2 regions of the Arthrobacter sp. NicSoilB11 genome follow, and region 1 is predicted to be linked to the other one. Evidence: riboswitches for the same ligand, from Rfam matches in the RefSeq annotation. Region 1 holds a riboswitch; the other holds the start of a gene.
What was found. A riboswitch is a leader RNA that binds a small molecule or an ion and turns the genes downstream of it on or off. The one in region 1 is predicted to bind thiamine pyrophosphate.
Positions count from the first base shown of each region.

Region 1 (4,637 bases):
CAGGTCCGTGGAGGAGGCCGGATCGATGGTCACGAACTGGACGGCGGTCAGGTCGTAGGACGGAAGCTTCAGCGCTGCCACCGCGGCCCGGGCATCCGCCACTGCCTCAGCCGGGTACGGTCCCGGCAGTTCAAGTTCGGTGCGCAGCAGGCCCAACGCCTCTTCCAGAGCGTTCCTGTGGTCATGGACGTTTGGAGCCAGCCGATGATGTGACACAAAAGTCAGCGTAGCTCCAAGTCCGCCGATATGGCATCAGGCGGCGGCGGCGTCCAATGCGTCGAGGAGGGAGGCGGCAGCGGCGGCGGGATCGGAGGCCTCGGTGATGGCGCGCACCACCACGATCCTGCGCGCACCGGCTTCCGCCACCTGGTGGACGTTTCCGTGGTCAATGCCGCCAATGGCGAACCAGGGCACGGGGTCCGCCGCCTGCCGTGAGGCCTCGGCGGCATACTTCACCAGGTCAGTGCCCACGGCGGACCTGCCGGGTTTGGTGGGGGTTGCCCAGACCGGACCCACGCAGAAGTAGTCCAGCCCGGCTGGTCCGGCAGTTGCTGCCAGGGCGGCGTCCACCTGCCCGGTGGTGTGGCTGGAGAGCCCGATGGCGGCGTTGCCGTTGACCAGCGTGCGCGCCGCCGCCAGCGGCAGGTCCTTCTGGCCGATGTGGAACACCGGTGCCCCGGAGAGGACGGCGATGTCCGCACGGTCATTGACCGCCCACAGCTTTCCGTGCCGTACCGCGGATTCCTTCAGCACCGCCAGGAGGTCCAGTTCCTCGGCCGCCTCGATGGTCTTGTCGCGCAGCTGGATGATGTCCACGCCACCGGCGAACGCGGCGTCAACGAACTCCGCGAAGTCGCCGCGGTCCCGGCGCGCATCGGTGCAGAGGTACAGGCGGGCTGCCTTCAGGGCGTCGTTGTCCCGTGAATTGACGACTTCGGTGGCTGGAGCGTGGTGGCCGGCGGGAAAGGATGGGGTGGACACATTCATGCGTGCAAGCCTAGTTCCTCTAAACTGGGCTGGTACTGCGGGAGCCCGCGGCGGCTGTCACAAAGCGCCGGGCTGAGAGGGCGTCAGAGCCGACCGCTTGACCTGATCCGGTTAATGCCGGCGTAGGGAAGGAACCCACATGCGTACCCCCTTCACCCATCACCCCGGGTCCGCCCGCAGCTCCATTCCCTCCACCCTCCGGGCCGACGTTGCCGTCATCGGCGGGGGAGTGGTGGGGCACGGCATTGCCTGGGAGGCGCAGCGTTCCGGGCGCTCGGTGGTCCTCATTGATGACGCGCCCGGTACCGGCGCCAGCTGGGCGGCGGCCGGCATGCTGGCTCCCGTCAGCGAACTGCATTACCAGGAGGAAGAGCTCCTGGAACTGATGCTTGACGCATCATCGCGCTGGCCCGGGTTCGCCGCCGGGCTGGGCAGGGCAACGGGCGCGGATTCCGGATACCTGACGACGCCGACCCTCGCCGTGGGTGCCGACGCGGCCGACCGCCGGGCGCTGATGGACCTGCGCACAGTCCAGCAGGCCAACGGGCTGGCGGTGGAACCCCTGACCGTGCGGGAGGCCCGGAAGCGTGAGCCGCTGCTCAGCCCGGCCATTGCGTGCGCACTTGATACCCCGGCGGACCACCAGGTGGATCCCCGGCGCCTGGTGGCCGCCTTGCGGCTGGCCCTGGCCGGCGCGGCGCAGGAGCAGCCCCAGCTGGCGGTTGCCGGGGCAGTGGAAGGTTTTGCCGTGCCGGAGCGGGCAGCCGGGCTGCTGTGGGAGGGCGGAACGGTGTCCGGGGTCCGCCTGGCCGGCGGCGGCACGGTGCTGGCAACGGAGACCGTGGTGGCCAATGGCCTGCAGGCGGGGGCGCTTGACGGCCTGCCGGACGGCCTTGAGCTGCCGCTGCGGCCCGTGCACGGGGATATCCTGCGCCTTGCCGTTCCCCGCCACCTTCAGCCCTTGGTGACGTCAACGGTGCGCGGCCTGGTCCACGGCATCCCCGTGTACATCGTTCCCAGGCAGGACGGGACCGTGGTGATCGGAGCCACGCAGCGGGAGGATGCCCTCTCCGATGCCGTGAGTGCCGGCGGCGTCTACCAGCTGCTGCGGGATGCGCAGGCTCTGGTGCCCGCCGTCGCTGAACTCGAACTCCTGGAATGCACCGCCCGCGCCCGCCCCGGTACCCCTGACAACGCGCCGCTCCTGGGCCGGGTGCCGGCCGCTCCGGGCGCCGGGGGAGGACAGGCCGGGCACGTCCCCGGACTCATCATCGCCACCGGGTTCTTCCGGCACGGAGTCCTGCTCACTCCCGCCGCGGCGGCCATCTGCAGGGAACTGCTGGACGGCAGGGCCGATCCCCGCTGGGGTCCCTTCAGCCCGGACCGGTTTTCCAGGCCGGCAACGGCAGCAACAAGCCCCCACATCAAGGAGACTGCGTGAACATCACCCTTAACGGAAACCCGCACACGGTGGCCGACGGAGCTTCGATCACCACGCTGGTCAGCGAGGTCACCGGACGCCCGCTGGCGGACAACGGACAGGCGACCGACGGCGGGAAACTCGGCGTCGCCGTCGCGCACAATGCCCAGGTGGTGCCGCGCAGCCAATGGTTCGCCACCGCGCTCGCCGACGGCGACGACATCGAACTTGTTACAGCAGTACAGGGAGGCTGACGCCATGACCGAAACCAGCACCATCAACCCTGCAGGAAACGCCGGTGCCGGCGACGCCCTGGTGATCGACGGCGTCGCGCTGGGTTCCAGGCTCATCATGGGCACCGGGGGAGCGCCCAGCCTCGATGGCCTGGGCGCGGCGCTCCTTGCCTCCGGCACCGCACTGACCACCGTGGCCATGCGGCGCTACTCCACGGCTGAAACCGGCTCGCTGTTCCAGCTGCTGGTGGATCATGGAATCCGGGTCCTGCCCAATACGGCCGGCTGCTTCACGGCCAGGGACGCGGTCCTTACCGCGGAACTGGCCCGGGAGGCCCTGGAAACAGACTGGGTGAAACTGGAGGTCATCGCCGATGAACAAACCCTCCTGCCGGACGCCGTGGAACTGGTCGAGGCCACCGAGCAGCTGGTCAACCGCGGCTTCAAGGTCTTCGCCTACACCAACGACGATCCTGTGCTGGCCCTGCGGCTGGAGAACCTTGGAGCCACCGCCGTCATGCCGCTGGGTGCCCCGATCGGCACCGGCCTGGGGATCCTGAACCCGCACAACATTGAGCTCATCGTTTCCCGGGCCTCCGTGCCCGTGGTCCTGGATGCCGGCATCGGCACGGCATCCGACGCCTCCCTTGCCATGGAGCTGGGCTGCGACGCCGTGCTGCTGGCCACGGCCGTGACCCGCGCCCAGAACCCCACGCTCATGGGAGAAGCCTTCATGCACGCGGTGATCGCGGGCAGGATGGCCCGGGCGGCCGGGCGCATCCCGCGCCGGGAGCATGCCCTCGCCTCATCCGCCATGGAAGGCCGGGCCGAGTTCCTCTAGGCATCGGCCATTCACTTAAAGGGCTGTGGCCACCACCCGCCTGGGTGGTGGCCACAGCCATATGCCTGGGAGCCTGCCAGCGACGGCTCAGCGCCGCAGGATCGCAGTGAGCCGTTCCGCATCATGGCGCGCCCGCGTACGGCCAAAATAGGCGACGGCGGCGATGGCGGCAGCAATGCCCAGAACGATGGGCAGGACCCAGGGAAGCCAGGTCAGCCCGGGCAGGTAGCCGAAACCGGCCGCCATCAGAATGATCCACACCAGCGCCGCAGCACCCGCGGCGACGCCGGCCGGAAGCGCCGCACCGTACTTGGCGTGCCGCTTGTCATTGGCCCAGACGACGAAGCCGCCGGCGACAGTGGCCAGCACCACGATGGACAGCGAAAGCATGGATCTCCTTGGAACCGGGGACTAGAACTGGCCGAAACCTACGCGCCGAACCTCTTCGGCACCGATTTCCACATAGGCCAGAGCGTTGCCCGGAACAATGATCAGGCGTCCTTTTTCATCCTTCAGGCGAAGTTCGTTGCCTCCGGTGATGGCTTCGCCAACAACCTTGGCCACAGTCTCCGCGTCCTGGTCCGATTCCAGCACGATCTCGCGGCCAACGTTTTGAACGCCGATCTTAATTTCCAAGGGGGCCTCCCAGCCTGTGAAGTTCGTCGATGATGTCTTATTTGTAGTCTAGGACTCTTTGGGGAAGCGAGAGATTCCGCGCCAAGCTAAACGGTAGATGAGGTCACTGGCCACGTTGAGGTCCAGGTTACCGTCCGTTTCCAGCCAGTACCGCGCGCTGACCTGCGCCATTCCGGCCAGTCCGCGGCCAAGGAGTTCGGCCTCGAGGTGGGGGAGCTTGGTGTCCTCGGCAATGACCCTGGCGATGGCGTCGGCGAAGGTCCGGTTGAAGGTTTCCAGCCTGGAGCTGACGTCGGGGTCGTTGATCAGGTCGGACTCGAACACCAGGCGGTGGGCCTGGTCGTCGCTGGCGATGAAATGGAAGTAGGCGCGCATGACGGCCTGGACCCGTTCATCGTTGTCCGTGGTGGAATTCAGGGCACCCAGCATCAACTCGGTCAGGGACGCAAGGTGGCTCTCGAGCAGTGCGAGGTAGAGTTCCCGCTTTGACGGAAAGTGCTGGTACAGCACCGGTTTGCTG
Region 1 is NZ_AP024657.1:2,929,699-2,934,335, reverse strand. It holds gene LDO14_RS13585 (RNB domain-containing ribonuclease) at 1-216, opposite strand, end outside; gene thiE (thiamine phosphate synthase) at 253-987, opposite strand; TPP riboswitch at 1,015-1,134, shown strand; gene thiO (glycine oxidase ThiO) at 1,127-2,428, shown strand; gene thiS (sulfur carrier protein ThiS) at 2,425-2,661, shown strand; gene LDO14_RS13565 (thiazole synthase) at 2,666-3,481, shown strand; gene LDO14_RS13560 (hypothetical protein) at 3,569-3,871, opposite strand; gene LDO14_RS13555 (DUF3107 domain-containing protein) at 3,893-4,117, opposite strand; gene LDO14_RS13550 (TetR/AcrR family transcriptional regulator) at 4,166-4,637, opposite strand, start outside.

Region 2 (4,637 bases), 1.1 Mb from region 1:
CGGCCAGGCCTTCCTGGACCGGTGACGGCGGAATCTTCCTTAAGCCCTTGCGTCGGGGACGTTCGCGGGCGACTGCCAACTGTTCGGCTGCGAGCAGGAGGTTTCCCGTGCCGGGGGCCGGGACCACCGCCCGGGCACGGGTTGCCGGGACGTAGCCGGGGACCCACACACCGGCGGCGGCCAGCATGGCCCGCGCCTCCGTGAGCACCTGGTCCGGCGGCCCGTCCAGGAGTACGGCAGGATCCGCGGCGGAGCCCGGCTGCAGGACCACGATCCGGTCCACCAGGTCCTTCCACACGGACACCCGGTGCTCCACCACCACCAGCGTGGCCCCGGTCTTGTCCAGGCACCGCGCCACGGCATCGCGGACCTCCAACACGCCGTCCGGGTCCAGGTTGGCGGTTGGCTCATCCAGGAGGATCAGGCCCGGGCGCATGGCCAGGATGCCGGCCAGCGCCAGGCGCTGCTTTTGCCCGCCGGACAGGGCCGACGTCGGGTGGTCCAGCGGCAGGTGGGACAGTCCGACGTCGGCAAGCGCCTCGTGCACGCGCGCCCAGATTGCTTCCCGTGGGACGGCAAGGTTTTCGGCACCGAAGGCGACGTCGTCCCCCACCCGCGACAGGACCACCTGCGTCTCGGGGTCCTGCTGCATAAGTCCGGCGCGCCCGCGCTGGGCGCGGGGCACGGCGCCGTCAACCAGCAGCGAACCCGACTCGTCGGCGTCCCCCGCCTCGCCGCCGTCGTCGTTGATGTCCCCCAGCACCCCTGCGAGCGCGTGCAGGAGCGTGGACTTCCCGGCGCCCGAGGGGCCGAGCAGGAGCACCCGCTCCCCCGGGCTGATGTCCAGGTCAAGCGCATGGACGGCAGGCTTGGCCCTGCCGGCGTGCCGCCATCCCCAGCCCCGGGCTGTGACGGCGGCAGGGCGGACGGTGCCGCCGTCACGCTGGGCTGGTGCCATCAGGAGAAGACAGGCTCCGTGGCGGCCTTGCGCGAAGCGAAGGAGCTCAGCACGCCGGTACGCGCCAGGCCGCGGGTGGCCAGCCAGGACAGGGCGCCGGCGAGAATGGCGCCGGAGAGGGTGGTCAGCACGATGTACGCCAGCTTGTCCGCACCGGAGTAGGCGATGTTCCAGCCCCACGGTGCGAATGAGTCATTCAGTCCGCAGAAGAATCCAGCCGCGGCGCCTGCCAGCAGGGAGACGGGCAGGTTGAACTTGCGGTAGACGAAGATGGCGAAGATGATTTCCGCGCCGAGGCCCTGGATGAAGCCGGAGAAGAGGACCGAGGCACCGTACTGGGAACCCATGAGGAGTTCCCCGGTGGCGGCCACGGTTTCACAGAACAGGGCGGCCCCGGGCTTGCGGATGATCAGCATTCCCAGCACGCCGGGAATCATCCAGCCGCCCGCCAGCAGCCCGGTCAGGGGCGGGTAGGCGGCATTCATGGGGGCAGAAAGCGCGGCTGCTCCCTGGTCCCACGCCCAGAAAATGACGCCGCCCGCGATGGCCACCAGCGCGGCGACCACGATGTCCACGACGCGCCAGGACTTACTGGTGGTCTTCTTGATTGCTGCAGTACTCATGTGATCCTCCTGGGAAACAGGAGGGGAAAGTGGACCCGGCTGACGGCTGTTGCCGTGCAGCCGCGGCACTTTGAGAACTCGACTCCCTTGCGCCGGTACTAACCGGATCAGGTTCGAGGGTCTGCGGCTGTCCGCACTCTCAGCGCCCACCTGCGGTGCCCGGCTTGTGCCAGGATGTCCGACGGCGGCGCTCCCCTGTCGTTATTAGTGGTGCTTTTGGATGGGTAAGGCTTTTTGAACTGCCCTTCCGGGCGTGGTCAAGTTTACACCTGGCGGGGGTAGATTGAGGGCCATGAGCGCCATTCCACCGGATGTGACCGGATTCGATCCTGATTCCGCCGACGCCCAGCTGGAGGGGTCACTGGAAGCGTCGATCGCCCGCATCGAGGCGGAGGTCCGGGAGCTCCAGTTCCCCGGCTTTTCGCTGGATGACGCGTTGAACCTGGGCCTGCTCCTGGTGGAGCTGGGCAAGGAGCGGTCCCTTCCCATCGCCATCGACATCACCAAGGGCGAGCAGGTCCTGTTCCACGTCGCGCTCCCGGGCGCCACGCCGGACAACGGGCACTGGATCCGCGCCAAGCAGCGCACTGCCGCCCGGTACGAGGTGCCGTCACTTTTGGTGGGGCTTCGCGGCCGGCTGGGCGGCGGCCGGATCGAGGACAACGCCTGGTTCGACCAATCCCGGTATGCAGCCCATGGCGGCGCCTTTCCGATCTACGTCACCGGCGTGGGCGCCGTGGCCACGCTGACCGTCTCCGGGTTGCCGCAGCTGCAGGACCATGACCTGGTGGTTGAGGCGCTGCGCGACATCCTGGGGTCGTCGCTGCGGGATTAGGCGCCGGTTGACCTGCCGCCAACAGGAAGCCTGCTTAGCTTTTATTAGTAATCATGCTTACTATATTGGTTCCCGGGTTTCGAGGAGGACAGGGCATGGGAGTCACCATGGGCGGTCCCGCGTTCGTTCCCGTCACCAGCGCGGCAGACCAAGGAGCACCATGAGAATCCCGGAATCCAGAGGCCCCCTCAGCAACGCCCTGTTCGCACTCCTTGCGCAGGCTCCGGCCGAAGCCGGGACGGGGCTGGACGGGCTGTACCACCTCGCGGCACGGCAGGTGGCCGGCACTAGTGACATCATCGGCGACGAGGACATCCAGCTGGCCCTCTTCTGCCTCTACGAGCTCCACTATTCCGGCCTGGCCGGCGTCTCCGACGACTGGGAGTGGGAGCCGGCGTTAATCCGGGTCCGGCAGCTGGTCGAGGCACCGTTTGAGGCAGCCCTCCGTACCGCCGCGCACCAGGCCGCCGCAGACTTCGAACTGCCTGCCGGTGCCCTGACCAGCGACCAGGTAGCCGACGTCCTGTTCGGCCTCGCAGCCACGGACACCGGGCCCAGCGTCTCCCGCTACGTCGCCAGGAAGGCGGGCCTGGACCAGCTCCGGGAGTTCCTGATCCACAAGTCGATGTACCAGCTGAAGGAAGCCGACCCGCATACATGGGCCATTCCGCGGCTCAGCGGACGGCCCAAGGCGGCCCTGGTGGAAATCCAGGCGGATGAATACGGCGGCGGCCGCCCCGAGCGCATGCACAGCGCGCTGTTCGCCCGGACCATGCGCGGTTTGGGCCTCGACGTCAGCTACGGCGCGTACGTGGATGCCGTCCCCGCCGTCTCCCTCGCGTCCGTCAACCTCATGTCGCTGTGCGGCCTGAACCGGCGGCTCCGGGGTGCCATCACCGGCCACCTGGCGATCTACGAGATGACCTCCTCCCAGCCCAACCGGTTCTACGGCAACGGATTCCGCCGGCACGGTTTCGGCGCGGACGTCACCCACTACTTCGATGAGCATGTGGAGGCCGACGCCGTCCACGAGCAGATCGCAGGCCGGGACCTCGCCGGCGGCCTCGTCGAAGCCGAACCGGAACTCCTCGCGGACGTCCTGTTTGGGGCCACTGCCGCCATGGCCCTCGACGGCCGGCTGTCCGCCCATCTGATGTCCTCATGGGAAGCCGGGGCATCATCGCTGCGGGCGGCCGTACCGGCGGCAGCATGACTACGACGAAAGCGGTGCAGGCATGAAACCCGGACAGCATGGAACAGGATCGGACATGGACCACGAATCCGCCGCGGGCTCCATCGTGGTCTGCCCGGACGGGCCCCTGATCGTCAGGGGTGATTTCGAGATCGTCACCCCATCCGGGGACGCGGTGCCCCGCGACCGCAGGACCGTTGCGTTGTGCCGCTGCGGCGCCTCGGCCATCAAGCCCTACTGCGACGGCACGCACAAGATGATCAAGTTCCGCACCGAGCCGCCCGCGAAGTAGTCCAACAAGCCATTTAGTCCAACAACCTGCCTGCAGCACGCCACGGCCTTGCCCGGACCGGCACGGGCGTACGGCTAGGCTGGAGGCAGTCCGTTTTCCGCCCGCAAGGAGTAATAGGAATGAACCTTTTCATCAAGCTGCTCGGAACCGGGGTGAGCCTCGGCGCAGGCCTGGCCGGCACCAAGCTGGTCAACACCATCTGGGAGAAGACCACCGGGCAGAAAGCCCCCACCGGCAAGAACGAGGATGTCCCCACCAGCCTGCGTTCGGCGTTGACCTTCGCGCTGATCTCGGCGTCGGTCAGCGCCATCATCCAGGTCCTGGCCAACCGCGGCACCCAGCGCGCCATCACCCGCTTCGCCAAGTCGCAGGACATCGTCTAGCTCCCGGCATTACCCGCCGCCGTCGGGGCTGTCTTTCCGGGCAGCCTCGGCGGCGGCTTTTTGCACCACGGCCTCCAGCTCGTCGGCCGTGAGCAGCTCCCGGTGCAGGTGCTTGGTGCGGTACCCCGCGCGGCCCACCATGTGCGCGGACACCGGTACGGTGAGCAGCTGGAAAATCCAGGCAACCACCAGGACAGGCCATACCCACCATGTCCGCATCTGCAGTCCAATAGCCGCCAGCAGCAGGAACAGGCCCAGGACCTGCGGTTTGGTGGCCGCGTGCATGCGGCTCAGCAGGTCGGGGAAGCGGAGCAGGCCGATGGCGGCGCCCAGGGACATGAGCGCCCCCACCAC
Region 2 is NZ_AP024657.1:4,061,828-4,066,464, forward strand. It holds gene LDO14_RS18945 (ATP-binding cassette domain-containing protein) at 1-958, opposite strand, end outside; gene LDO14_RS18950 (ECF transporter S component) at 958-1,581, opposite strand; TPP riboswitch at 1,648-1,788, opposite strand; gene LDO14_RS18955 (heme-degrading domain-containing protein) at 1,874-2,416, shown strand; gene LDO14_RS18960 (iron-containing redox enzyme family protein) at 2,577-3,629, shown strand; gene LDO14_RS18965 (CDGSH iron-sulfur domain-containing protein) at 3,685-3,900, shown strand; gene LDO14_RS18970 (DUF4235 domain-containing protein) at 4,020-4,283, shown strand; gene mnhG (monovalent cation/H(+) antiporter subunit G) at 4,293-4,637, opposite strand, start outside.
Region 2: linked by a shared signal. The riboswitch ahead of LDO14_RS18950 (ECF transporter S component) and the one ahead of thiO (glycine oxidase ThiO) in region 1 are both predicted to bind thiamine pyrophosphate.